4 regions of the Thiosocius teredinicola genome follow, and region 2 is predicted to be linked to each of the others. Evidence: predicted binding sites of a transcription regulator. Region 2 holds the regulator's gene; each other region holds the start of a gene.
The links. The regulator FliA, encoded in region 2, starts transcription of late flagellar genes. The targets are predictions, from matches to a motif close to GCTAAAGTTNNNNNNNNNNCNGCCGATA.

Region 1 (5,702 bases), 1.3 Mb from region 2:
GTCTCAGAGCACTACAAGGGCAAAAAGCTGGCCATTATGCTGGGCAACAAGGTGTTGACCGCACCTGTGCTCAAGAGTCGCATGAGCGTCAGCCGATTGATGATTTCAGGGCTCGGCTCGGCGCAGGAAGTGGATGCGCTGGTGCAAAAGATGCGCGGCCGGTCTGAGAATGATTCCGAGCAAGATGCAGAGCCGGCGGTTGCCGAGTAGCGCTCACCCCGCGGGCGCCTTCGGGTGTTCCTCTTCCCAACGAGATTTCTCGCATCGAATCGCGTGAATTCGCGCCTTGTGCAATTGTTCGCCGATGTCGGCGCCGGTGTAGCCTTGTTCGATAATGTGGTCGCTATCGACCGCCAATGCTGCGTTGAAGCACCGTCTTAGATACTCGCTTTGCGGATAGGGTCGGTCCTCGCGCCCGAGCCTGCCGCGTGCATCGGCCTCACAGGCCAACAGGAACTGATCCAAGCGCTCGGGTTTGCGGAATGCGCCGAGCTGGTCGAACAGGTTCTTCAGTGTCTTCTGTTTGAGCTCGAATGCCCGGTGTGCCTCGAGGTGGTATCTCGACGTCAACGTGCCGAGCACGCGGCATTCATTCGGTGCGCGGTATCTCTTGCACAAATCCTCGACCAACGGCACTCCGGCGGATTCGTGCCCGTGATGGGCTGGGAGTTTTTCTGCCGGCGTAACGCCTTTGCCCAGATCGTGAACCAGCACGGCGAAACGGATCAGCGGGTCAGCGGTCAAGGTGGTTGCCTGATCGAGCGCCATCAGGACATGCACGAGCGAATCGACTTCCGGATGGTGTTGCGCAGGTTGTGGCACTCCGTCGAGCGCGGCCAGTTCGGGGAACAGGCGTTCGAGCGCGCCGCAGGCGTGCAGCACGCGAATGAAGCGCGAAGGCTGCGCTTCGCTCAACGCCTTCCACAGTTCCGACCACACCCGTTCCGGCGTCAGTGCATCGACTTCGCCTTCTCCTACCATGGTACGCATCAAACCTTGGGTTTCGGGTGCGATACTGAAACCGTAGCGCGCCGCGAAGCGCGCACCCCGCAATATGCGCACTGGGTCTTCGCAGAACGCCGGGCCGACGTGCCGGAGAATACCGGCGTGCAGATCGCGTTCGCCATGGAAAGGATCGATCAAATGTCCGTCGGCGTCCATTGCCATGGCGTTGATGGTGAAGTCCCGACGCGCAAGGTCGTCTTCCAGCGTGACCTCGGTCGAGCTGTTGACCTCGAAGCCGCGATATCCGGGGCCGATTTTTCTCTCGACGCGCGCGAGCGCATACTCGTCTTTGGTTTCTGGGTGCAAGAAAACCGGAAAATCTCTGCCGACCTGGATGAAGCCGCACTCGATCATTTGCTGCGGCGTATGTCCGACTACGAGCCAGTCGCGGTCTTTCGGGTGAAGGCCAAGCAAAGTGTCGCGCACGTAGCCGCCGACGTGATAAGCCTTGATGTCGTCACAGTGATGTTTGCCGTTCATGAGTCGCAATGTAACTGTATTTTGACGGTGATTACGAACGTGATGGCTGTTTGGTATTCAGGTGATGCCCGGCGCGCGGGTGTCAGTTACGGGGCTTTCCGCGGCCATAAAGCGGGTTTGGCAGGCCAACTCGGAATTGTGGCTGGCGGCCGACGCACGTCGCTTGAATCGTGTCTAAACCTGCCTATTTCCCTGCCGATGTAAAGGGTATCGCGTGTCGATTCGAATGCGCATTCGCCCAGGGAGAAACCATGGCTATCAATCTCGCAGCACTGACTCGCGGCAATTCGGTGCGCGGCAAAATCTATCGGATGCTGGTTTCGCTGTTCGCCGTGATGCTTGTCGCGACCGCGTCATATCTGGCCTACAGCCAGAGTACGATGGTTGAGCACCTTGTCGAGCATCAGACACGCGATCTCGCCGATTCGTACTTCGACAACATCAATACCCTGATGTTGACGGGTGGCATGGCCAACCGGGACATTGCGCGCAACAAACTGCTGACGCGAAAGGAAGTCGTGGACGCGCGCATCGTTCGCGGTGAAAGCGTTATCAAGCTGTTCGGCGCGGGAAGCGACTACGCGAAAGCGCGCGACGATCTGGACCGACGCGGGCTGAGTGGCGAAGAGATCATGCAGATTGCGGACGGCGACAATGGGCGCGTGTTGACCGTCGTTGTCCCATTGCCGGCAAGCGATAATTTTCGTGGCACAAACTGCATCAGCTGTCACGCTGCGCAGCCGGGCGAGATACTCGGCGCGGTGCGCGTGGATTACTCGTTGAAAGCCCTCGACGGTGCGGTGCGCCGCGACCTGCTCGCCAACATCGGTATCAACTCGGCGTTGATGGTGCTCGGATTGTTGGTGATCGGTGCATTGTTTGCCCGTATCGTTTCCAGACCGCTCAAAGAGCTTACCGGCATGATGCGCCAGGTCGCCGAGGGCGACGCCGACTGGTCGCAGCGAATCGAGGTCCGGTCACGTGACGAGATCGGCGATCTGGCGGGGCATTTCAATACCGCTATCGAGCGCTTCGGCGGCATCATCGACGACACCAAGCGTCAGAGCGACGCGGCGACCCGTATCAAGACGGCGCTCGATTGTGTCAGCACCAACGTGATTGTTGCCGACAAAGACTACAACATCATCTACACCAATCAGGCAGTGGAGCAGATGTTCAGTGATGCCGAGCAGGACCTGCGCGAGATGCTTCCGGGCTTCGATGCGAAAAACCTGATCGGCCGCAACATCGATGTGTTCCACCGCAGTCCGGCGCATCAGCGACGCCTCCTCGAAACCCTCAAAGACACCTATGAGTCGCAGGTGACGGTTGGTGCGCGCACCTTCCGGATCATCGCCAACCCGGTGGTGGATGCGCAGGGTGAGCGCCTCGGCACCGCAGTGGAATGGGCGGACCTCACGACGGAACTGAAGGCGGCCGAGGAAGAAAAACGCCGGCTCGAAGACGAACGCCGCTATGCGATGGAAAACCTGCGCATCCGTACCGCGCTGGACAACGTCAGCAGTTCGGTGATGGTCGCGGACAAGGACTACAACATCATCTATATGAACAAGACGCTCGAGCGGATGTTCACAGATGCCGAGCCCGATCTTCGGCGTGTGCTGCCGGGCTTCAATGCTGCGGAGCTGCTGCACGCGAACATGGATGTCTTCCACAAGGACCCGAGTCACCAGCGCAGCCTGCTCGAAGGAATGACGTCGACCGTCAGCAACGAGATCGAGGTTGCCGGCCTCACGCTCAAGGTCGTCGCCAACCCCGTGCTCGACGGCGAGGGTAGCCGTCTGGGTACTGTTGTCGAGTGGACCAATCGCACTGCCGAGGTCGCGGTTGAACGCGAGATCGATGAGATCGTCGCCTCCGCACGCGATGGCGAGCTGGGTGAACGTGTTCGATTGGACGACAAACAGGGCTTTTTCCGTCGCCTGGCTGCCAATATCAATGAGTTGGTCGAGGTCACCGATAACGTATTCAGCGATATCGCCGATTCGATGGGATATATGGCCAAGGGCGATCTGACGAAGGCGATCGAACGCGATTACAAAGGGGCATTCGGCAAGGTGCGCAACGACGTGAACAGCACCATCACGAATATTGCCAAGACAGTGAACGAGATGCGCGAGGCCGCTGATGCCATCAACGACGGTGCTACCGAGATCTCGTCCGGCAACAACAACCTGTCGTCGCGTACCGAGCAGCAGGCGTCGTCACTGGAGCAGACGGCCGCATCGATGGAGGAACTGACCTCGACGGTGCGCAACAATGCCGACAATGCGCAACAGGCCAGCCAGGTTTCCGCGAGTGCGAGTCAACTGGCAGCGCGTGGCGGTGAGGTCGTCGGCCGTGCCGTGTCGGCGATGGCAGACATCGATGCCTCGAGCAGCAAGATTGCAGAGATCATCCGGGTGATCGACGAGATCGCGTTCCAGACCAACCTGCTGGCGCTCAATGCCTCGGTCGAGGCAGCGCGCGCGGGCGAGCAGGGGCGGGGCTTTGCGGTGGTTGCGACCGAGGTACGCAACCTCGCCGGTCGCTCGGCAACGGCGGCACGCGAAATCAAGGACCTGATCAATGACTCGGTCACCAAGGTGAAGGTCGGCACCGAGCTGGTCAGCGAATCGGGCACGACGCTCGAAGAGATCGTTGTCGGTGTTAAGAAGGTCAACGACATCATTGCCGAGATTGCCGCTGCATCGTCCGAGCAGTCTTCCGGTATCGATCAGGTCAATATCGCAGTCACGTCGATGGATGAAGTGACGCAGCAGAACGCGGCACTGGCCGAACAGACGTCGGCGGCGTCGGCGTCGATGAGCGACAAGGCGCAAGAGATGAAAGACCTGGTCGGGTTCTTCCGCCTGCCGGGGATGCCGGCCCAGGATAAGCAACTGCCGCCCGCATCATCGACCGTCAGCACGCCGGCGAAACCGGTCGGTCAGCCGAAGGCAACCGTCGCTACGCCACCCCCGGTACCTCGAGCAAAGGATCAGGCCGGGGAGAAACCGAAGGCAACGCCGCCTGCGCCGACAGTGGCGAAGAAACCGGTGGCCGTAAAGCCGACGCCGAGCGCGCAGAAGTTTGACGAAGACGACTGGGAAGAGTTTTGAAGCTACCCCTAAGCGGCACCATAGACATCGCCACTGACAGCATCACCGGGCACCTCGGCGACGATCTGGCTTGCCTGGAAGGCTGCCTGCACGAGGAGTAGGTAAGTGCATGAAGTGCACGCACGTCCTGAAGACCTTGGATACGCCGCGCCCCCCTGTTGTCCATGTAGCTTGGGCAAGCCTGACTGCGGATGTCTGACTATTTTTTGGATTTCTCAAACGGCAGAATGCGGCATATCCTCACAAGTGTGCCATTCGAGAAAGCTTTCGGCTGCTGGCGGCGCTCGTGCGCGCGAACTGCGGCGACAACCTTTCTCGACATGGCCGTAAGAAGGTCGGATCTATATGAAAGCCCCGTTGAGTGCCACCAATCCAGCAACTACGCGGCGGAGTTTGCCCGGTCGAAACCATCCGGGGTGCTCACCAACGATCTGACTGGCTGAAACAACCAAGCAGACAATAAACCGTGCCAAACGCAAGCAAGCCAAACAAACCTGGTCGAGCCGCCGTCCCGCCACGTCATCTCGACCTGAAGCTACAGGATGCCTCGGAGCATTCGCTGCACCAATCCTGGCTGCCCACCGAGTTCTGCCAGCTGAGCCGCGGCGACTATGTCGGCTCATTCCAGGAGCTGGATACCGGCAGACAACGCGTGGTGCGTGAAAGCCAGAGCCAGCTGGTACACAAGCAGGGCCTGATGTCGCACGGCCACTGCACCATTTCCTTTCACCGGCAGACAGCTCCGCTGGCGCGCTTTTGTGAATATCAGATACCGGCGAACGGCTTGATGTTTTATCTACCCGCTGGCAGCGAATTCGATGTACAGGTGCCGGCCGGATTCGAAATCATGTACGTGCGTTTCGATCAGCAACAACTGCTCGAAGCCCAGCAGGCCTTCGGCACACCGAATCTTACGGCGAACCCGGATCGAATCGGGGTGTTCAAAAGCCCGGGACAAAAACGCCTCGACGCCTTTCTCAACGCACTGTTTGACGTGATTCCGGCAGCGCTGGCGCGCAAGTACGCACCCGACGCGGACCAAATCTCACAGATTGTCACCGATAGTGTTCTGCTCGCCCTCGACCAGGCCGACCC
Region 2 (5,702 bases):
CTTCAAACTCGTCTTCGGTGATCTCGTCGCTGGTCGGGGTCGGGGCCGCGGCTGCTGCTGCGGGGGCGGCTTCGGTCTCGCCTTCTGCCGCGCCGCCGAACTTGCCCTTGCCATGCAACTGGTCGAGCAGTGCCTCGAACTCTTCTTCGGTAATATCGTCGCCGCCCGGTGCAACACCGGCCGCATCATCGGCTGCAGGCGCAGGCGCTGCCTCGGCCACCGGCTCGGGTTCCGCCACCGGTTCAGGTTCGGCTTGAACTTCAGGTTCGGCCGCAGGCGCTTCGGCGACCGCCTCGGCCTCGTCGCCACTGCCGTCATCGGGCTGGGTCAGCACTTCGAGGCGCGCCAGCAGATCCGGGTCGGCCGGCTCCGGCATTTCGCCTTCGACCAGGCGCTCCATCATTTCATTAACAACGTCCAGCGACTGCAGGATGGTATCCATGACGTGCGGCGTGACCGCGCGCTGCCCCTGGCGCAAAACGTTCAACAAGTCTTCGGCACGGTGGCAGGTCTCTACCAGCGGTGTAATCGCGAGGAATCCGGCACCGCCCTTGACGGTATGGAAACCGCGGAAGATCGCGTTCAGCAGATCCATGTCTTGCGGACTCTGCTCGAGATCGACCAGCTGTTCACCCAACTGCTCGAGGATCTCGTTGGCCTCTACCAAAAAGTCCTGGAGGATTTCGTCGTCTGCATCGAGACTCATCGTTTAGAACCCCAAACTTGAGAGCAGGTCATCGACGTCGTCTTGACCGCTAACCACATCGCCTTTGTCGACACCCGGTACTGCCGGCCCTTCCGCCGTGATATCCGGGCCGCTAGGCTGTTCTTCATCTTTCGGCTTCGCTTTGGCACCCGACAAGCGAACCAGCTCGACCAGCTTGCCTTCCACATCGTTGACCAGCTTGATCACCTTGCGGATCACCTGGCCGGTCAGATCCTGATAACCCTGGGCCATCAGCACTTCCGACAGCTTGCTGTGCAGTGCCTCTGAATTGGCCTGCGTGGCACCGAGAAACTTGCTGATCTCTGTGCTCAGATCACGGAAGTCGTCGACCGTCATCTGGCGCGAATTGAATTTGTCCCACTGTTCCGACAGGTGGTGCGCATCGTTGCGCAGGGTATCGGCCAGCGGCAGGCTGTCCTCAACCGCGCCGAGCGTGGTGTTGGCCGCCTGTTCGGTAGTCTGAATAACGTATTCCAGTCGTTCCGCCGCGTTCGGCATCTCAGTCTCGGCGATGTTCGCCAACTGGGCGTCCATCACAAAGCCATTGATCGAATCATGCAGCTCACGGGTCAGCCGGCCCACTTCCTGAAACAACATGCTGTCACGGAAACCTGCAAGCTGTGCGATAACCGAAATCGCTGCATCCTCGCTGCCGGATTCCAAGTGATCGACCAACGTTTTGGCCAGCTCCAGTTTTTCGCTTACTTGCTCGGGATTCTGTGCCATTAGGGTTTCCATAGTGCTGATCAGGCCGCGACGCGCTCAAAGATCTTGTTGATCTTTTCTTCCAGCGTGCCGGCAGTGAACGGCTTGACAACGTAACCGTTGACGCCCGCCTGGGCAGCTTCGACGATCTGTTCGCGCTTCGACTCGGCAGTAACCATCAGTACCGGCAGGGACTTGAGTTTTTCGTCGGCGCGCACGGCCTTGAGCAGGTCGATACCCTGCATACCGGGCATGTTCCAGTCGGTGATCAGAAAGTCGAAATTTCCACTCTGCAGCAGCGGTAGCGCGGTCATGCCATCGTCAGCTTCCTGTGTATTGGTGAAGCCAAGATCCCGCAGCAGGTTTTTGATAATCCGGCGCATCGTGGAGAAGTCGTCCACAACAAGGATCTTCATGTTCTTGTCCAAAGCAACCTCCGCACATCAGACAATGTGGCCCCGACGAAAAGGCCCGATTAATTGATTCATCCGGCGTATCGGCACTACGCCGAAAAACCGTAGGGATTTTTTTCTTGAAAAAGCTTATTTGAGCCCGTCTTCGGGCAGCCACTCGCCCAGACGCGAACGCAAACGCAATGCGGCCTGACTGTGTATCTGGCAGACGCGTGATTCGCTCACGCCGAGCACCTGGCCGATCTCGCGCAGGTTCAGCTCTTCGTCGTAATACAGGGCAATTACGAGGCGCTCGCGTTCCGGCAGGCTGGCGATGGCATCGCCGAGGGCTTCGCGGAAACGGCTCTTTTCCAGGCCGCGGTCGGGACCGTCTTCGAGCGAGTTACGCGTGCGTGCGGCCGTGGCGCCGCCTTCGTGCGGCACAACCTCGCCCACTTCACTCAGTTCTTCGTAGCTGAAGATGCGCGCACCCGACGCGTCCTGCAGAACCTGGTGGTATTCCTCGATCGACATGCCGAGCGATTCGGCAACCTCGACATCACGTGCGTCACGCCCTTCGGTGTTCTCGATCTCACGCATCGCATCGGCGACCATGCGCGCCTTGCGGTGTACCGAACGCGGCGTCCAGTCGGAACGGCGGATCTCGTCGAGCATCGCGCCGCGAATACGGATGCCGGCGTAGGTTTCGAAGCTCGCACCCTGGCTCGCATCGTAGTTGCGGCTGGCCTCGATCAAACCAATCATGCCCGCCTGAATGAGATCTTCGGCCTGCACCGACGGCGGCAGACGGTTCATCAGGTGGTAGGCGATGCGTTTTACCAGCGGCGCATGCCGGGTCACCAGGTCATCAAAACTTTGGTCTTTAACTGCATCATAAGTTGCAAGATTGCTCACAGCACCATCTCCCCATAGTCACTGGAATATTTGATAAGACGCTCGACGAAGAACTGCACCTGGCCATTTGCACCGCTCGGCTGCGGCCATGTTTCTATTTTTTTGGCCAGGCTGCGAAACACCTGCGCAGCCTTGCTGCGAGGGAACGCCTGTACTACCGGCTTTTGCGCCCGTACGGCTTTGCGCACACTCTCATCGAAAGGAATCGCACCCATGAAGCTCAGGGTGACGTCGAGGTACCGGTCGGTGACCCGGCACATCTTGGTATACAACTCGCGGCCTTCCTGCGCGCTGCGGATCATGTTGGCCAGGATCCGGAAACGCTGATGGCCATAGTCACGGTTCAACAACTTGATAATGGCGTACGCATCCGTGATCGACGCCGGTTCGTCACACACCACAACCACAATCTCGTGCGACGCGCGCGAGAAGCTCAACACCGTATCCGAGATGCCGGCCGCGGTATCCACGATCAGCAGCTCGGTGTCGGCCGCCAGTTCGCTGAACGCGCGAATCAGGCCGGTATGCTCGGCCGGGCTCAACTCGGCCAACGACTGCACGCCCGAGGCACCCGGAATCACCTTCATGCCGTTCGGGCCTTCGACCAGCACGTCTTCCAGGCTGCACTCGCCGCGCATCACGTGCGACAGGTCGTGCTGCGGGTGCAGACCGAGCACAACGTCGATATTCGCCAGGCCCAGATCGGCATCGAGCAGCATCACCTTCTTGCCGATCTCTGCCGCCGCAACGCCGAGATTCACGGAGACGTTGGTCTTGCCGACGCCGCCCTTGCCACCGGTAACGGCAATTGCGCGCACCGGACGTGGGTTTACCATCTGGCGCAGACCGGTAGCCTGATCAACATGGGTTTCAGGCGTTAGCATGTGAATGCACTCCTCCCAGAGCCAGAGCCGCATAGCCGGCGTCGATATCGTTCGGGTTTTCGTTCAACAGCTCGGCTGCGCGAGTCACCAGCGGATGCGCCTTGGCGGTCTGCAGGTCTTCCGGCACACGCTGGCCGTCGGTCACGAACGCCATCGGCAGGTCGGCCTGGATCAGTGCCGACATCAGGCTGCCCAGGCTGGCGGCCTCGTCGAGTTTGGTCAGCACACAGGCGTCCGGACGGAAGTCGGCGAACAGGCGCAGTGCACGTTGCACGGCCGCCGCCTCGGTGGTCGCCGAAAGGGCCAACAAAGTCGTCAAATGATGGCCGGCAGCCATCAGGGTTTCGCGCTGATCGATGATGCGCTCGTGCGCCGCCGACATGCCGGCGGTATCGATCAGGATCAGGCGACGATCGCCCAACATATTCAACGCCTCTTCCATCTCTTCAGGCGTGGTCGCGGTGCGTACCGGCACGTTGAGGATGCGCGCATAGGTCTGCAGTTGATCGCGTGCGCCGATGCGATAGCTGTCGGTGGTGATCAATGCAACGCTGCGGTGGCCGTAACGCAAGGCGAAACGTGCCGCCATCTTGGCAATCGTGGTGGTCTTGCCGACGCCGGTCGGGCCAACCAGGGCGACGATGCCGCCGCGGTCGAGTACATCGGTGTCGTGCACCCGCAGGTCACTGGCCAGCAGGTACAGCGCCTTGCGCCACGCCTGGTCGACCACCTCGATATCGCGCACCCGCTCCGACAGGCTGCGTGCAAGGTCAGCGCTCAGTCCGAGCGACATCAGGCGAGCGAGAAGTTCTTGAGAGTGCGGCGCACGCTGACCGAGGTCGTACCAGCTCATGCCGCTCAGTTCGGCCTGCATCCAACGACGCAGGTTCTGCATCTCGCGACGCATCTCGTCGAGCGCAGCCGAGTCATCGTGGTTGGCGTACAAGGACTCGGAGACCTGGCTTTCGTTGCGCGCCGGCTTGTGTTGCTGGGTAGGAATGCGCTGATCGGCGGTTTCTTCGACGTCATGCTCGACCAGGTCGACCGCGGCGGTCAGTTCGACGCCACCCTCGACCGATTTGTTCGACAGGATCACGGCGTCCTCGCCGAGCGCATCGCGAACCATGCGAAGGGCTTGGCGCATATCCTGGGCAACAAAGCGCTTGATTTTCATGTCCGGCGGTCCTCGTTTGGCCGGGACCGCCGTGGCGGCCCTCAGGGCTCTTTCGAATTCCGGCCGATCGTGCTGATCACTTTTATCTGCCGGTTATCGGGTATCTCGTTGTAAGAGAGGACGCGTAATCCCGGTACGCTGTGGCGGGCAAACTTGGCCATCCAGGGGCGTATCGCTGCGGCGACCAACAAGACACTTTCCTGTCCGCTGATCTCCTGCTGGCGAGCTGTCTCCTGCATCGCCGTCTGCAGCTGTTCGAGCATTCCCGGCTCGACACCGGCACCATCCTCTCCTGCGTTCGCGAGGGTCTGTTGCAAGAGGCGTTCCAATCCGGGCTCGAGAACGATTACCGGAATTTCTCCAATAGGACCAATGACTTGCTGAACGATGGAACGTGACAGGGCGACCCTGACGGAAGCCGTCAAAGTGCCGGCATCTTGACTTTTCGTCGCCTGCTCCGCCAGCGTTTCGGCAATCGTGCGCATGTCGCGGATCGGCACACCTTCCTGAAGCAGGTTCTGCAGCACGCGCAACACCACCGCCAACGGCAACAGCTTGGGCACCAGGTCCTCGACCAGCTTCGGCGCCGATTCGGCCAGGTTGTCGAGCAGCTGCTGCACCTCGTCGTGACCGAGCAGTTCATGCGCATGCGAGTGCAACAGCTCGCTCATATGGGTGGCGACCACGGTGCTGGCATCGACCACCGTATAGCCCATGGTCTGTGCCTGATCGCGCTGCGCGGCATCGATCCACACCGCGTCGAGACCGAACGCCGGATCGGTGGTCGGCGTGCCCTTGAGCTCGCCGAACACGCGACCGGGGTTGATCGCCATATCGCGATCGACGAACACTTCTGCCTCGCCGACCGGCACACCGTTGAGCGTGATGCGGTAGGCATTGGGCGA
Region 3 (5,702 bases), 1.2 Mb from region 2:
GCGAAAGGCGGCTGCCGGCTGCCTCGATCGCCGCACGGCGCGCCTGCCGCAACCTGGATAGCGACGCTGGGTCGAGCGCATCGCGCTGCGCGTTCAGCGCCGCCTTTACGACATGCTCAGTTTCTTGATCGTGGCTCATTGTCTCGCCTCCAGGCCTTCACGTAGCCTACTCAATCCGCGCGACAGATGGGTTTTGACACTACCGCTGCTGCAGCCCATCGCCTGCGCCGTCTGCGCCACGTCGAGTCCTTCCCAGATACGCAACAACACCGCTTGGCGCTGGCGTTGCGGCAGTTGTCGCATCAGCCGCAGCACCTCTTGCATGGCTGCCTGGTTGTCGGCCGCCACCTCAGGCAGTTCTCCGCGCGGGTCGGCCAACGACTGGATCGGATCGGCATCCACGGCTTCGTGCCGATCGTCATGCAGCCAGATGCGCCATCGCTTTCGAACCTGCATACGTCTGCCCCAGTCGCGCAGTTTGTTTTGCAGCACACGGTAGAACAACGGCGGCCATTCGTCCGGTGACTTGTCGGCGTAGCGCCCGACAAACGCCAGCATCGCATCCTGGACCACGTCCAGCGCCTCGTCACGGTTATTGGTCGACAACTCGGCCATCACCAAAGCCCGCCGTTCGATATCGGCCAGAAACCGATCCAGCGACAAACTCGACTCATTCACCGCGCCGACCCGCGGTTCTTCCCGCTTGTATCACTGGCCCGCCTGCCGTCACTGCCCGTCCCCATCGTCCCTTTTTCGTTCTTGTATGAGCTTCAACGCACCGCGTCTCAAACGGTTGACACACCCGCCGAGGTTTCTGATTCCAGTTCCTGATCGGGTGCCTGTCAACCGATCCCGGCGTACCGCGTTGTAAGGGGTGAAAGCGGTGCAGAACTGCCCGCCCACTTACCACCAAGCTCTTATCAGGAGACAAAAAATGAACAAATCTATCTACCTGGCCTCGCTACTGCTGATCTTTCCGTTGACGGTCGGCGCCGCCGATTTCGGCGACCGCGTCGAAAACCGCCTCGATCGGCGCGGCGACAGGATCGAGAACCGAATGGACCGACGCGGCGACGTCATCAACAACCGCCTGGACCGTCGCTCGCATTGGATGGAAAACCATGGCTATAACCGCGCCGCCAATCACCTCGACCGCAAAGGCGACCGCATCGACCATCGGCTCGACCGCCGCGGCAATCGTGTCGATGCAAGGCTCGATCGACGGGGCGATCGATTCAACCGGCGTTGGGATCGCCGCTGAGGCCAATCCCGGGGCGGCGGTACCTTGATGATTCGGTACCAAGCCGCCGTCCCGGCACTCGCCACCGCCGCGCTGCCCCAGCGAGCGCCCGCTCAAGTTAGCCTTTCACAGGTCGACAACGCTTCCTAGGGCTTAAATAGATAACGCTAATCGATCCGAGGTGCGTTAGCGCCGGCTTGGTGAACACATGAACCTGATCCTGCAAAAGCTGTCCCTGCCGCGTTTGATCATCGCGCAGACCCTTTTCACGGCACTCGCCATGGGCGGCGGCGCGGCTGTTGCCGTCTCGATGTCGGCTACCGCGACAGAGGTGATGATCGCCTTAGCCATAGCGCTACTGTTCAGCCTCGGCATGGCGTGGGTGGTGGGTCGACACATCGCTGCGCGAGCAACACATTTCGCCAAGGCGCTCAGCGCGCTGGCGGGCGGCGACCTCACACACCGCTGCGACATTCCCGGTAAAGATGAGTTCTCCTGGTTTTCTTACGAATACAGTTGCGCACGCAAAGCCGTGTCGAACATGGTGCAAAGCATCCGCGGCGACGTCGAAACGCTGATGAGCAATGCCGAACGCCTGAGCAGCGTGTCGGAAGAGACCAAGCAGGGTCTGGCCAAACAGAACACTGAAACGCACGCGGTCGCCACGTCGATGAACCGCATGGCCGAGACGGTTCAGCACGTCGCCGATCACGCCGGGCAGGCAGCTGCCGCTGCCAAAGAGGCCGATCAGCAGGCCGAATCCGGCAACCGCCTGGTGCACGAGACCCTGGGTGCGATCCAACAGCTTGCCGCGGAGGTCGATCGCACATCAGAAGTGATCGCCAGCCTGAAGAACGACACCGTCGACATCGGTGCCGTGCTCGAAGCGATCCGCGGCATCTCCGAACAGACCAACCTGCTTGCCTTGAACGCCGCCATCGAAGCAGCGCGTGCGGGTGAACAAGGTCGCGGATTCGCCGTAGTGGCGGATGAAGTACGCACCCTGGCAAGCCGCACGCAGCAGTCGACGTCGGATATTCAGCGCATGATCGAGAGCCTGCAGAATCGCGCCAATGAGGCCGTAGCGGCAATGAGCCTCGGCAGCGAACGGACATCGCGCTGCATCGACGATGCAGAGAAGGCCAAAGAGGCCCTGTCGGCGATCACCACCGCCGTCAACAACATCCACGAGATGAACAACCAGATTGCTGACCAGGCCCAGTTGCAGCGCTCGACCGTTGAGGAGATCAACCAGAACGTGCTCAACATCAGCGCCATCGCGGCACAGACTGAGAGCGGTGCTTCGCAGACCAGCGAATCAAGTATCGGCACCAACGATCTGGCAAGCCGACTCGGCCAGGCCGTCGCGCAGTTCAAACTGAACACCGAAGCGGGCTGAGCGGAACCCCGCCTAACGATGCTGTAGCAGCATTGCTGCGCAGCAAATCTGTCGCAGCTTCGCTGTCCTCCGCGGCTTTGTGCAAGGCCTGACCCTCTCAGGTCGGTCGAAACGGTGCCGTTTTAACAAGGCTTGACGCGATTACGTCGCTCGCGGCCCAGGGCGACGCCAAGTAAAGCGCGCCAAACTCGCCCCACCACCTCGACACCTGACTGGCTACCAAGCCGCCTCGCCCTTGCGGCGGCGCTGTTCGCTGCGTCGCCTTTAATTCCTTTTACATGTCTTGCCGGCTGACAACGAATTTAATTCGCAAATGACGTGATCGGGTCTTCAATCGGTCCAGCAATCAGCTGTAATTTCCCGTCGGCGCGCTAAACTTTGGAATAAGTTGTATCTACACGGACGAGTTACAGCACGGAGGCTGCAAATGTCACACTTATTCAACGACGATTGGTTACTGAACGAGAACATTGCCTATGCAGGCACGTTCGGCGTCAGTCAGAACAATGGTCTCGCAGGATTTCTTCCCGCGTTCCACGATACCCAGACCGGCCGCATCGAGCTGTCACGCTTTGCCGACGGTACCCCCTCGCCGATCCATCTGCTCGACGGTCTGCCGGACGATTGGATCATCCATAAGTCTGCGCAGGGACACGTCACGGCGATCAAGCAGAGCGTTGTCGCCGGCTTCCTGTTCAACGGGAGTTTTCTGACGCGTGAGCAAGCGGCCCGTTACCGCGTTCACTGAAGAACGCGACGAACCTTCAGTCGAACGTCAGTATTCGGGGATCTTCGTCGGGTTCAAGTAATTCAGCCTCGCTGATGTTGCCGTCGTCACCGTATCGGTAGCGGTGCTCGAACTCGACTTCTCCGTAAACCACCTTCTGTACCCCCACAAGCCGCGACTGATCATCGTAATAGCCGCGGAAGAAGGTAATGCGTTGGTCGAGGTCGTCATCGTCGAGCGGCGTTATCAACTGCAACGGCAGTGAGACGCCGGTATAAGAAGCGAAATGTTTGCGTGCGAGCGCCGGATCTTCCAGGGTCATGTCGTCATTGCCTTGCGGTAGCGGTTGTCGTCACAAACGACGGATCGGACAGATCGAAATGCACTTGCAGCATGTCGACCAGCGTATTGATCGCAACGTTCTCGTGTATGTCGGTGCTGCTGGAGATATCCGATTCGTCGAACTGCGGAAACTCCAGATGAATCCCACACCTGCCCTCATCCTGACCATAGGTGTAGAGATAGGCGCAGATCATCGGGTCGCCCGGTTTCTCCAATCGCACAGCTCGCGGGTCGAGGTCCTGCCGCTGCGACAACTGCAGATGATCGATACCCAGCCGGTCACCCAGCACCAACAGCACCGCCTTGATCGATTCGTCTTTGTCTAACGCCCAGATATTCATCATTCACCTATCTCCAATTGCATCGGCAACTTCGGCGTTACAACTTCAACCGCCGATCAGGTACTCGTACGCCAGCCGCAGCAGCTGCAGTTCGATCGGCGGCAACATCCGCGCCTCCGGCAACTCAACGAATTCAGCATCACCCACGGCTTGAAACGGCGGATCGATAGCCGTGAATCCGGCGAGAAAGACCGAGACCGGCCCGCCCGGTACGTCGACCAACGCGTGAAAATCGCCCATCGCCTCGAGGCTGCCTGCGGGCAGGCCGAGGCGTTGCTCAGCCCGATGCGTCAATGCGCCGGGATGCATCGCCACCTTGCCCACCGGTCTTTTTTCGACCAGCTGTGCCAGCGTCGGCAGCGGCGAAAACCCGCACACCGTTTGCTGCGACAAAATCAGAAAGCGCGTGCGTGCACTGATCCGCTGTTTATGAAACATGATCAAGCGCGGATCCGTCGATCGAGTCATGGTTGAAGCGCAATCCGACACTGAGAAATTCGGAGCGAAAAGCAAGCAAGGCTTGGGCCATGGCCATACGTGATAGCGAGCACGAGAAATCAGCGGCTTGCATGCAAACGCCTTAGTGCCTTTGCGACAAACGGGTTTACATGGCAGCGCACATTGTCTGCTTCCCTACCCGCGAACATTGCGCCGATCATCCCGCGCGATCGACGTCTGCTTTACGACAAACCCTCCCGTGTTGCTACGCATGAACGGCGAGAAATGTCGGTTCAGCGACAATCGCTGCTGGATGCTGAGAGGGTTTGCTTTGCTGAATCAACCGCTTGGCAGGTTTTCTACAGTGTGGAACCGAACTTGCTAAATCTCGCCTAAGCGGTGCGACCAAAGCAGGATCCCGGCGATAGCCACCCGCGCGCCGATAGTGCGCCGACGAACCGACGCTGTCGCCCGCCCTGTCTCGGCAATCGACGCCGCAGGCCAGGATTGGTCCCACGCTTGGAACAAGAGGTAATGCATGAGCGGAATGAACATCGATCGTGATACGGCACTGCGTATCGCATTGGCTGCCCGTACCCTGCCGGACGTCGACCTACCCACACTTATCGAACTCCTCAACGATCGGCTGGGCCCACCGCTCGACCTTGAAAAGCTCTCGCGTATCACCGTGACCGACCTCAAGACCGGCATCGGCAGTCATGACGGCGAAGAAGACGGTGAAGACTTCGGCGGCCGCGATGGTCTCGAGCCGATCAAGCTCGCGGTGCGAGTGTTATGGGGTGAAACCACCGAAGACGAAAACCTGCCGACGCCCGCGAGCTATGCCGAAGGTGACATGCCCGGCTCGATCCGGGTTGCCGTCGCATCCAACAGCGGCGCGGCACTCGACGGACACTTCGGCTCATGTCTGCGCTACCTGGTGTACCAGGTGTCTTCCGAAGAAGTGCGCCTGGTCGACATACGCTCAGCCATCGAGGCCGACTACGCGGAAGACAAGAACGGTTTCCGCGTTGGTCTGATCAAAGACTGCCAGGTGCTGTATGTCGTCTCGGTCGGCGGACCGGCCGCAGCCAAGATCATCCGCGCCGACATCTACCCGATGAAGAAGATCGAAGGCGGTGAAGCCGCCGACGTAGTCAGCGAGCTCAAGGCAGTCATGGCAGGTACCCCGCCGCCTTGGCTGGCGAAGGTCCT
Region 4 (5,702 bases), 2.1 Mb from region 2:
CGCCTTGAACACCGGCTGACGTGCGCGGTAGGTCTCTTCGAGACTACTCGAGACCGCATCGACGTTGGCCATGTTGCTGGCGACAACGTTCAAACGCAGGCTCTGAGCATTCATGCCGGAGCCGGCGATATCGAAAATCTTGAAACTACTCATTGACTGGTACCTTTGATTGCCATCATCAGGCCTTTGATGCGGCCATCAAGAAAACGCAGGCTGGCCTGATAGCGCATCGCGTTTTCACTGAACTCGGCCTGTTCGCGCTCTGCTTCGACCGTGTTGCCGTCGAGCGACGACTGGTGCGGAATGCGGTAACCCATCTGGGTTGACGCGACCACACCCTGGTCCGCCTTAATGTGTCCCGTCTGGGTTGCCGCCAGACGAACCGGCTGCTGTACCTCGTTGCGCAGCATGGCGGCGAAATCGAAATCGCGCGCCTTGTAACCGGGCGTATCGGCGTTGGCGAGGTTGGAAGCGAGCACCTCCGAACGGCGTGCGCGTAACCGCAGCGCTTCTTCGTGGATGCCAAAGATGTTGTCGAAACTCATGTAGACGGCCTGTAAAACGGTGTTCCGAGCGATTTACAGCAGAACGCGTGCCAAACGACACAGACCGATTTAATTCAAGGACTTAGAAACAAGTCCGGGGATAAGGAGAAGGTCGTGCGGCAAGCCATTGCCGATCCGCTTGCCGCCCAATCGGCAAACCGCGCGGCAAGCGTTGTGCCGTTGCCGGCAGGGGAAAATGCCGCGTCAGGAACGGACGCGGTAGACGAGTCCACCCGAGATGCTGCGCATCTCGAACAGGTCTTCGTTACCACTCATCGACTCGGTCGAACCGAGGAAGAGATGACCGCCGGGGTTCAGCGAACGGGCGATGCGCGAGACGATGTCGCGCTTGCGTTCCTGGGAGAAATAGATCAGCACGTTGCGGCAGAAGACGATATCGAACTTACCGAGGATGTCGAACGGCTTGAGCAGGTTAAACGGCCGGAAACTCACGCGCTGGCGATACTCGGGCAACACCTCGATACAACCGCCCTGGTCGCGGAAATAGCGGCGACGCTGATCGTCGGTCAGTCCACGCGATGCCGAAACGCCACAATAGCTGGCGCCCTGCGCCTCCTGCAGTGCGGTCGGCGAAATATCGGTACCGACGATCTCGTAGTTCAGCGTGCGCGAAACGCGACCGTCCTTCATGCCGTCCTGCAGACAGATCGCCGTTGTGTAAGCCTCCTGGCCGGTTGACGCAGCAGCCGACCAGATACGCAAACGACTGGGTTTGCTCTCGGCGATGATGCCGTCGATCAGTACGCGAAAATGCGCCGCATCGCGAAACCAGAAGGTTTCGTTGGTGGTCATGGCGTCGACTACCGCGGTCTGCACCCGCGTGTTGCCGAGCGAGGTCAGCTTGCTGACCAGTTCACCGTAGCCGTTCAGACCGAAAGTCGGCAGCAAGCGGCCGAGTCGGCTGACGACGAGGTATTCCTTGCCGGCACCAAGGCGGATGCCCGCCTGATTCTCGAGAAAATCGTGAATCGCAGCGTATTCAGTCGGCTTTAAGGTATTGGTCACGGCTCCCTCTGCGGACCTGCTGCCACCGGCGGCGCGATCAAGCGTTTTTGGCGCGGGCGTCTGCATGTCGCTGCAGGAATTCCTGCACCATCATCGCCAAGGTATCAGGTTCCCACTTGGGCAGGAAATCGTTCGCGCCGACTTTCTGCACCATCGACTTGTTGAACACACCGCTCAATGAGGTATGCAGGATCACATGCAAGTGACGCAACTGCGGATGCTCGCGGATCGCCTTGGTCAGCGAATAGCCGTCCATGCGCGGCATCTCGACATCGGAGATCACCAGCGACAGCCAGTTTTCGACGTCTTTGCCTTCGTCGAGCCACTGCAGCAGCAACTCGAGCGCCTGTTGACCGTCGTTGGCGGTGGTGAATTCCACACCCATCTGTTCGAGCACACGGGTCACCTGCTTGCGCGCCACGCTCGAGTCATCGACCATTAATACATGCTGCGCGGGCATGTCCTCGGCGCGTTCCTTGATGATGCCGTCCGACACCTCTTCCTGGCCGCCGACGACCTCTTTCAACACCTTCTCGACGTCGATGATCTCGATCAGCTCGTTGTCGACCTGGGTCACCGCCGTCATGTAGGTGCCGTGCGCGGCGCCCTTGGGCGGCGGCAGGATCTCTTCCCAGTTCATGTTGACGATGCGATCGACGGAATCGACCAGGAACCCCTGCACCTTGCGGTTGTACTCGGTGACGATGACGAATTTTTCGCGATGATCGCCAATCGGTGCGGCGCCGATGGCGCGCGATAGGTCGATGATGGCGATCGTACGACCGCGCATGTTGGCGATGCCGAGGATCACCGGATTCGACTGCGGAATTTCAGTCAGCGGAGGGCACTGAATGACCTCCTGCACCTTGAATACGTTGATACCGAAGCGCTGGCGGCCTCCCAAGCGGAAAAGCAGCAGTTCAAGACGGTTGTGTCCTGCCAACTTCGTGCGCATATCAACGCCATCAAGTACGCCTGCCATAGGGGTCTCCGCGATCGGAATGATTCGATGCTGTGCGTAGCGGCGTGAAAGACCCAAGCTTTAGGTAGCTTCCCAACGGCTGCCGGCATGGCTTTTGCTCACCCACACGGCATGAGAACCAAAAGACGGAAATTCGACACCTGGCTACTTGCGGCCTGCTGTTTGCTGGCCACAGCGGCGCACACATCGGAGCGCAAACACGAATCGCACGATGCGATCCGTGCGGCGGCCGAGGCCCACGTGCTGGCGCAGGCCGACGAGTTTCCGACCACGCCGGTAGTCAAGGCCGGCGATCTCGACAGCCGACTCAAACTCTCGGCATGCGACGAGCCGCTGGAGACCTACGATTCGCCCAACGGGCTCAATCGTGGCCGCGGCGTGGTCGGCGTGCGCTGCCCCGGCAGTACGCCGTGGAAGATTTACGTTCCTGTTCAGATCGCGTTGATGGACTACGTCGTGACGACGCGTCGCCCGCTGGTACGCGGCCAGGTGCTGGATGCCGACGACCTGATGCTCAGCGAAACCGACATCTCGCGGCTGCATAAGGCGTATTTCACCGATATCAAAGATGTGGTCGGTCTGCGCACCAAACGCTCGATCGGCGCCGGCTCGACGCTACATGCGGGGCTGCTGAAACGCGAGAAGCTGGTCAAGCGCGGCAGCCAGGTCGACATCATCGCCGATATCGGCGGTCTGCACGTGGCGATGAAAGGCAAGGCCCTGGCCGACGGGGGGCGCGGTGACCGCATCCGGGTGAAAAACCTGACATCGGGCCGGGTGGTCACCGGCGAGGTTACGCAGGCCGGTACGATTCGCGTCATGAATTGACTGCCCGTCCGATTGCCAACTGGTGCACAGAAGTTCCGTCATCCAGACAGGTTTCGGAATGAACTTCACAACTTACGCCGGCTGCTTTAAGTCCGTCAAAAGTCGGACGATACCCTGAGCGTGAACTCGTGAAATAGGTGTGACCGAGATGGGCATTGAAATTAGTGGAAACCGGGGACGTCCGCCGCAGGAACTGATCGATGCGGCCAAAACCCAGGCAGCCAACAGTACATACAACGCGTCGGGAAAGACCGCCAGCGCCAACAGTGGCAACGGCAGCCCTTCCAGCCAAGTGAATCTGTCGACCACGGCGTCGCAGCTTCAGGCACTCGAAAGCCAGATCGCCAACCTGCCGGTTGTCGACACGCAACGTGTGCAGGAAGTGCAACGTACCCTGGCGACCGGTTCGTTCGAAGTCGAACCTGCGCGTGTCGCAGACAAGGTACTGACGTTTGAAGCAGGCTTGGGGCCCTCGTCGGCATCGGCCTAACGGAGACTGAATGGATAGCGAGCAGCTCGTAAAGGCGTTTACCGCCACGGTTCAAGCCAGTCTGCATGGTTTGCAGACGATTGAACCGGTGCTGCGACGTGAGCAGGATGCACTCACCGGGCGCGATCCCGGTGCGCTCGACCAGGTCGTGCGCGAAAAACTCGAGTTGCTCAAGCAGATCGAGCACGGCATTCATGCCCGCGACCGATTGCAGCAGACCGCCGGGTTCGGTCCAGGCCTCGAAGGGGGGCAGCAACTCGTCGATGCAGTCAACAACGCGGCCCTGTCGCGCGACTGGTCGATGTTGGTCGAGCTGGCCTCACAGGTTGCAGAGCTGAACAACTACAACGGCCAACTCGCCGTGCAGGGGCAGCGCTCGACGCGCATGGCACTCGGCATTCTGACCGGACGTAATGCGCAAGAAGATACCTACAGCACCTTGCGCCGCAAACGCGGCCCGGCTGCCGGCTACAACTTCGGCAAGGCGTAGCCACGCATTGCCGCCCGTTTTCCGGGGCGGCCGTTTCAGAACCTTCCCACTCAGGGTAGAATTCGCATTCGCACGTCACCAGGCCGTTGCCGGCGCACATCGCGCTCGCGCAGCGACGACTGTTTCTGCCCTCGTAGCTCAGCTGGATAGAGCGCACCCCTCCTAAGGGTGAAGTCAGAGGTTCGAATCCTCTCGGGGGCACCATCTCTCGCCCCATCTATCAGCGGAGCACCGGCCGGCGACATCGCCGTGCGATGTTCCCTGTTGCACGCGACAGACATCACCGCAAACCAGGTTCGCATCATTGAGTTTGCAATGACGAACCATTGCTTTTCGCTCGCCTGGTCGCGCTGCGTCCGCAAGCCGTTCGATTGCATCCCCCGCATTTGCAGGCACATGCGCAAATCGAGCGTCGTACCCCAGCCGGGGCCGGCTGCCGCACCTCGCGTGGACGGGGTATCGGGCTGTTTGACACGGCCACAGCTCATCACGAGAATGCGCCCTCGCCAATTTTGTCGCCAAGCGACACGTGCCGCCAACCCGAACCGGTGTGCAATCAAGCTAAGGACAAGCTTTCGATGAATCTTCGTTCGCGCAAACTCGCGCTGCTCTTCGCTTCCTTTCTGACAACTCTTACATGCGGTGCTGCGGCATCCGACGGCGACGACGTCGGAACGCTCGAATGGATCGTCGGCATACCCTGGGGAGACGGCAACGTGGACGGGGTCGGCGAATCGGCGCGCTTCGCCGGTCCTTTGCGACTTGCACCGAGCAATGACGGCGGCCTGCTGATTGCCGACGAATATGCAGACACGCTGCGCAAAGTCGATCCAGATCTGCGCGTGACCACGCTCGCCGGACAAGCAGGAGTCGGCGCCTACCGCGACGGTCCGGCCGACCGGGCCCTGTTTTCATCTCCCATGGGCATGGCACAGTCAGCAAACGGCACGATCTATGTGGCCGATCGATATAACGACGCGATTCGCAGCATCTCGCCTGACGGCACCGTCAGCCTGCTTGCCGGCAAACCGGGAGAAGACGGCGACAGCGATGGCCGCGGTACCCAGGCCCGTTTCAGATGGCCGGTGGATGTCGCACTCGACGGCGAAGGCCGCATCTGGGTGGCAGACCACTACAACGAGGCCGTGCGCATCGTGTCGCCGAATGGTTACGTAACGACCTGGCCGGTGCGCGATTCACAGGCGCCGCAGATCGGCGGGAACAGCGCGGCAGTGACCGACACGCGTTTTCCGGGTATCGACTTCATCGCCTCTGCGCCGGACGGCACCATGGTCGTTGCCGGCGAATGGGGCATCTCACGTATCGATGGAGACACCGCAA

Region 1: B1781_RS12975 (methyl-accepting chemotaxis protein) is a predicted target of FliA. The motif match lies at 1,659-1,686, and genes of this name have one in related genera.
Region 3: B1781_RS12315 (methyl-accepting chemotaxis protein) is a predicted target of FliA. The motif match lies at 1,352-1,379, and genes of this name have one in related genera.
Region 4: B1781_RS16575 (chemotaxis protein CheV) is a predicted target of FliA. The motif match lies at 2,591-2,618, and genes of this name have one in related genera.

What each region holds. Positions count from the first base shown of each region.
Region 1 covers NZ_CP019936.1:2,721,089-2,726,790, reverse strand. The annotation lists gene B1781_RS12985 (SecDF P1 head subdomain-containing protein) at 1-210, shown strand, start outside; gene B1781_RS12980 (multifunctional CCA addition/repair protein) at 214-1,458, opposite strand; gene B1781_RS12975 (methyl-accepting chemotaxis protein) at 1,737-4,607, shown strand; gene B1781_RS12970 (helix-turn-helix transcriptional regulator) at 5,074-5,702, shown strand, end outside.
Region 2 covers NZ_CP019936.1:1,391,001-1,396,702, reverse strand. The annotation lists gene B1781_RS06845 (chemotaxis protein CheA) at 1-706, opposite strand, end outside; gene B1781_RS06840 (protein phosphatase CheZ) at 710-1,453, opposite strand; gene cheY (chemotaxis response regulator CheY) at 1,474-1,848, opposite strand; gene B1781_RS06830 (RNA polymerase sigma factor FliA) at 1,975-2,739, opposite strand; gene B1781_RS06825 (P-loop NTPase) at 2,736-3,623, opposite strand; gene flhF (flagellar biosynthesis protein FlhF) at 3,610-4,797, opposite strand; gene flhA (flagellar biosynthesis protein FlhA) at 4,839-5,702, opposite strand, start outside.
Region 3 covers NZ_CP019936.1:2,563,704-2,569,405, forward strand. The annotation lists gene B1781_RS12300 (hypothetical protein) at 1-139, opposite strand, end outside; gene B1781_RS12305 (RNA polymerase sigma factor) at 136-678, opposite strand; gene B1781_RS12310 (hypothetical protein) at 935-1,261, shown strand; gene B1781_RS12315 (methyl-accepting chemotaxis protein) at 1,449-2,639, shown strand; gene B1781_RS12320 (hypothetical protein) at 3,067-3,387, shown strand; gene B1781_RS12325 (DUF6156 family protein) at 3,404-3,688, opposite strand; gene B1781_RS12330 (hypothetical protein) at 3,693-4,052, opposite strand; gene B1781_RS12335 (hypothetical protein) at 4,095-4,517, opposite strand; gene B1781_RS12340 (dinitrogenase iron-molybdenum cofactor biosynthesis protein) at 5,026-5,702, shown strand, end outside.
Region 4 covers NZ_CP019936.1:3,497,670-3,503,371, forward strand. The annotation lists gene flgC (flagellar basal body rod protein FlgC) at 1-153, opposite strand, end outside; gene flgB (flagellar basal body rod protein FlgB) at 150-545, opposite strand; gene B1781_RS16570 (CheR family methyltransferase) at 750-1,571, opposite strand; gene B1781_RS16575 (chemotaxis protein CheV) at 1,609-2,553, opposite strand; gene flgA (flagellar basal body P-ring formation chaperone FlgA) at 2,665-3,381, shown strand; gene flgM (flagellar biosynthesis anti-sigma factor FlgM) at 3,530-3,871, shown strand; gene B1781_RS16590 (flagella synthesis protein FlgN) at 3,882-4,361, shown strand; tRNA gene B1781_RS16595 (tRNA-Arg) at 4,489-4,565, shown strand; gene B1781_RS16600 (NHL repeat-containing protein) at 4,940-5,702, shown strand, end outside.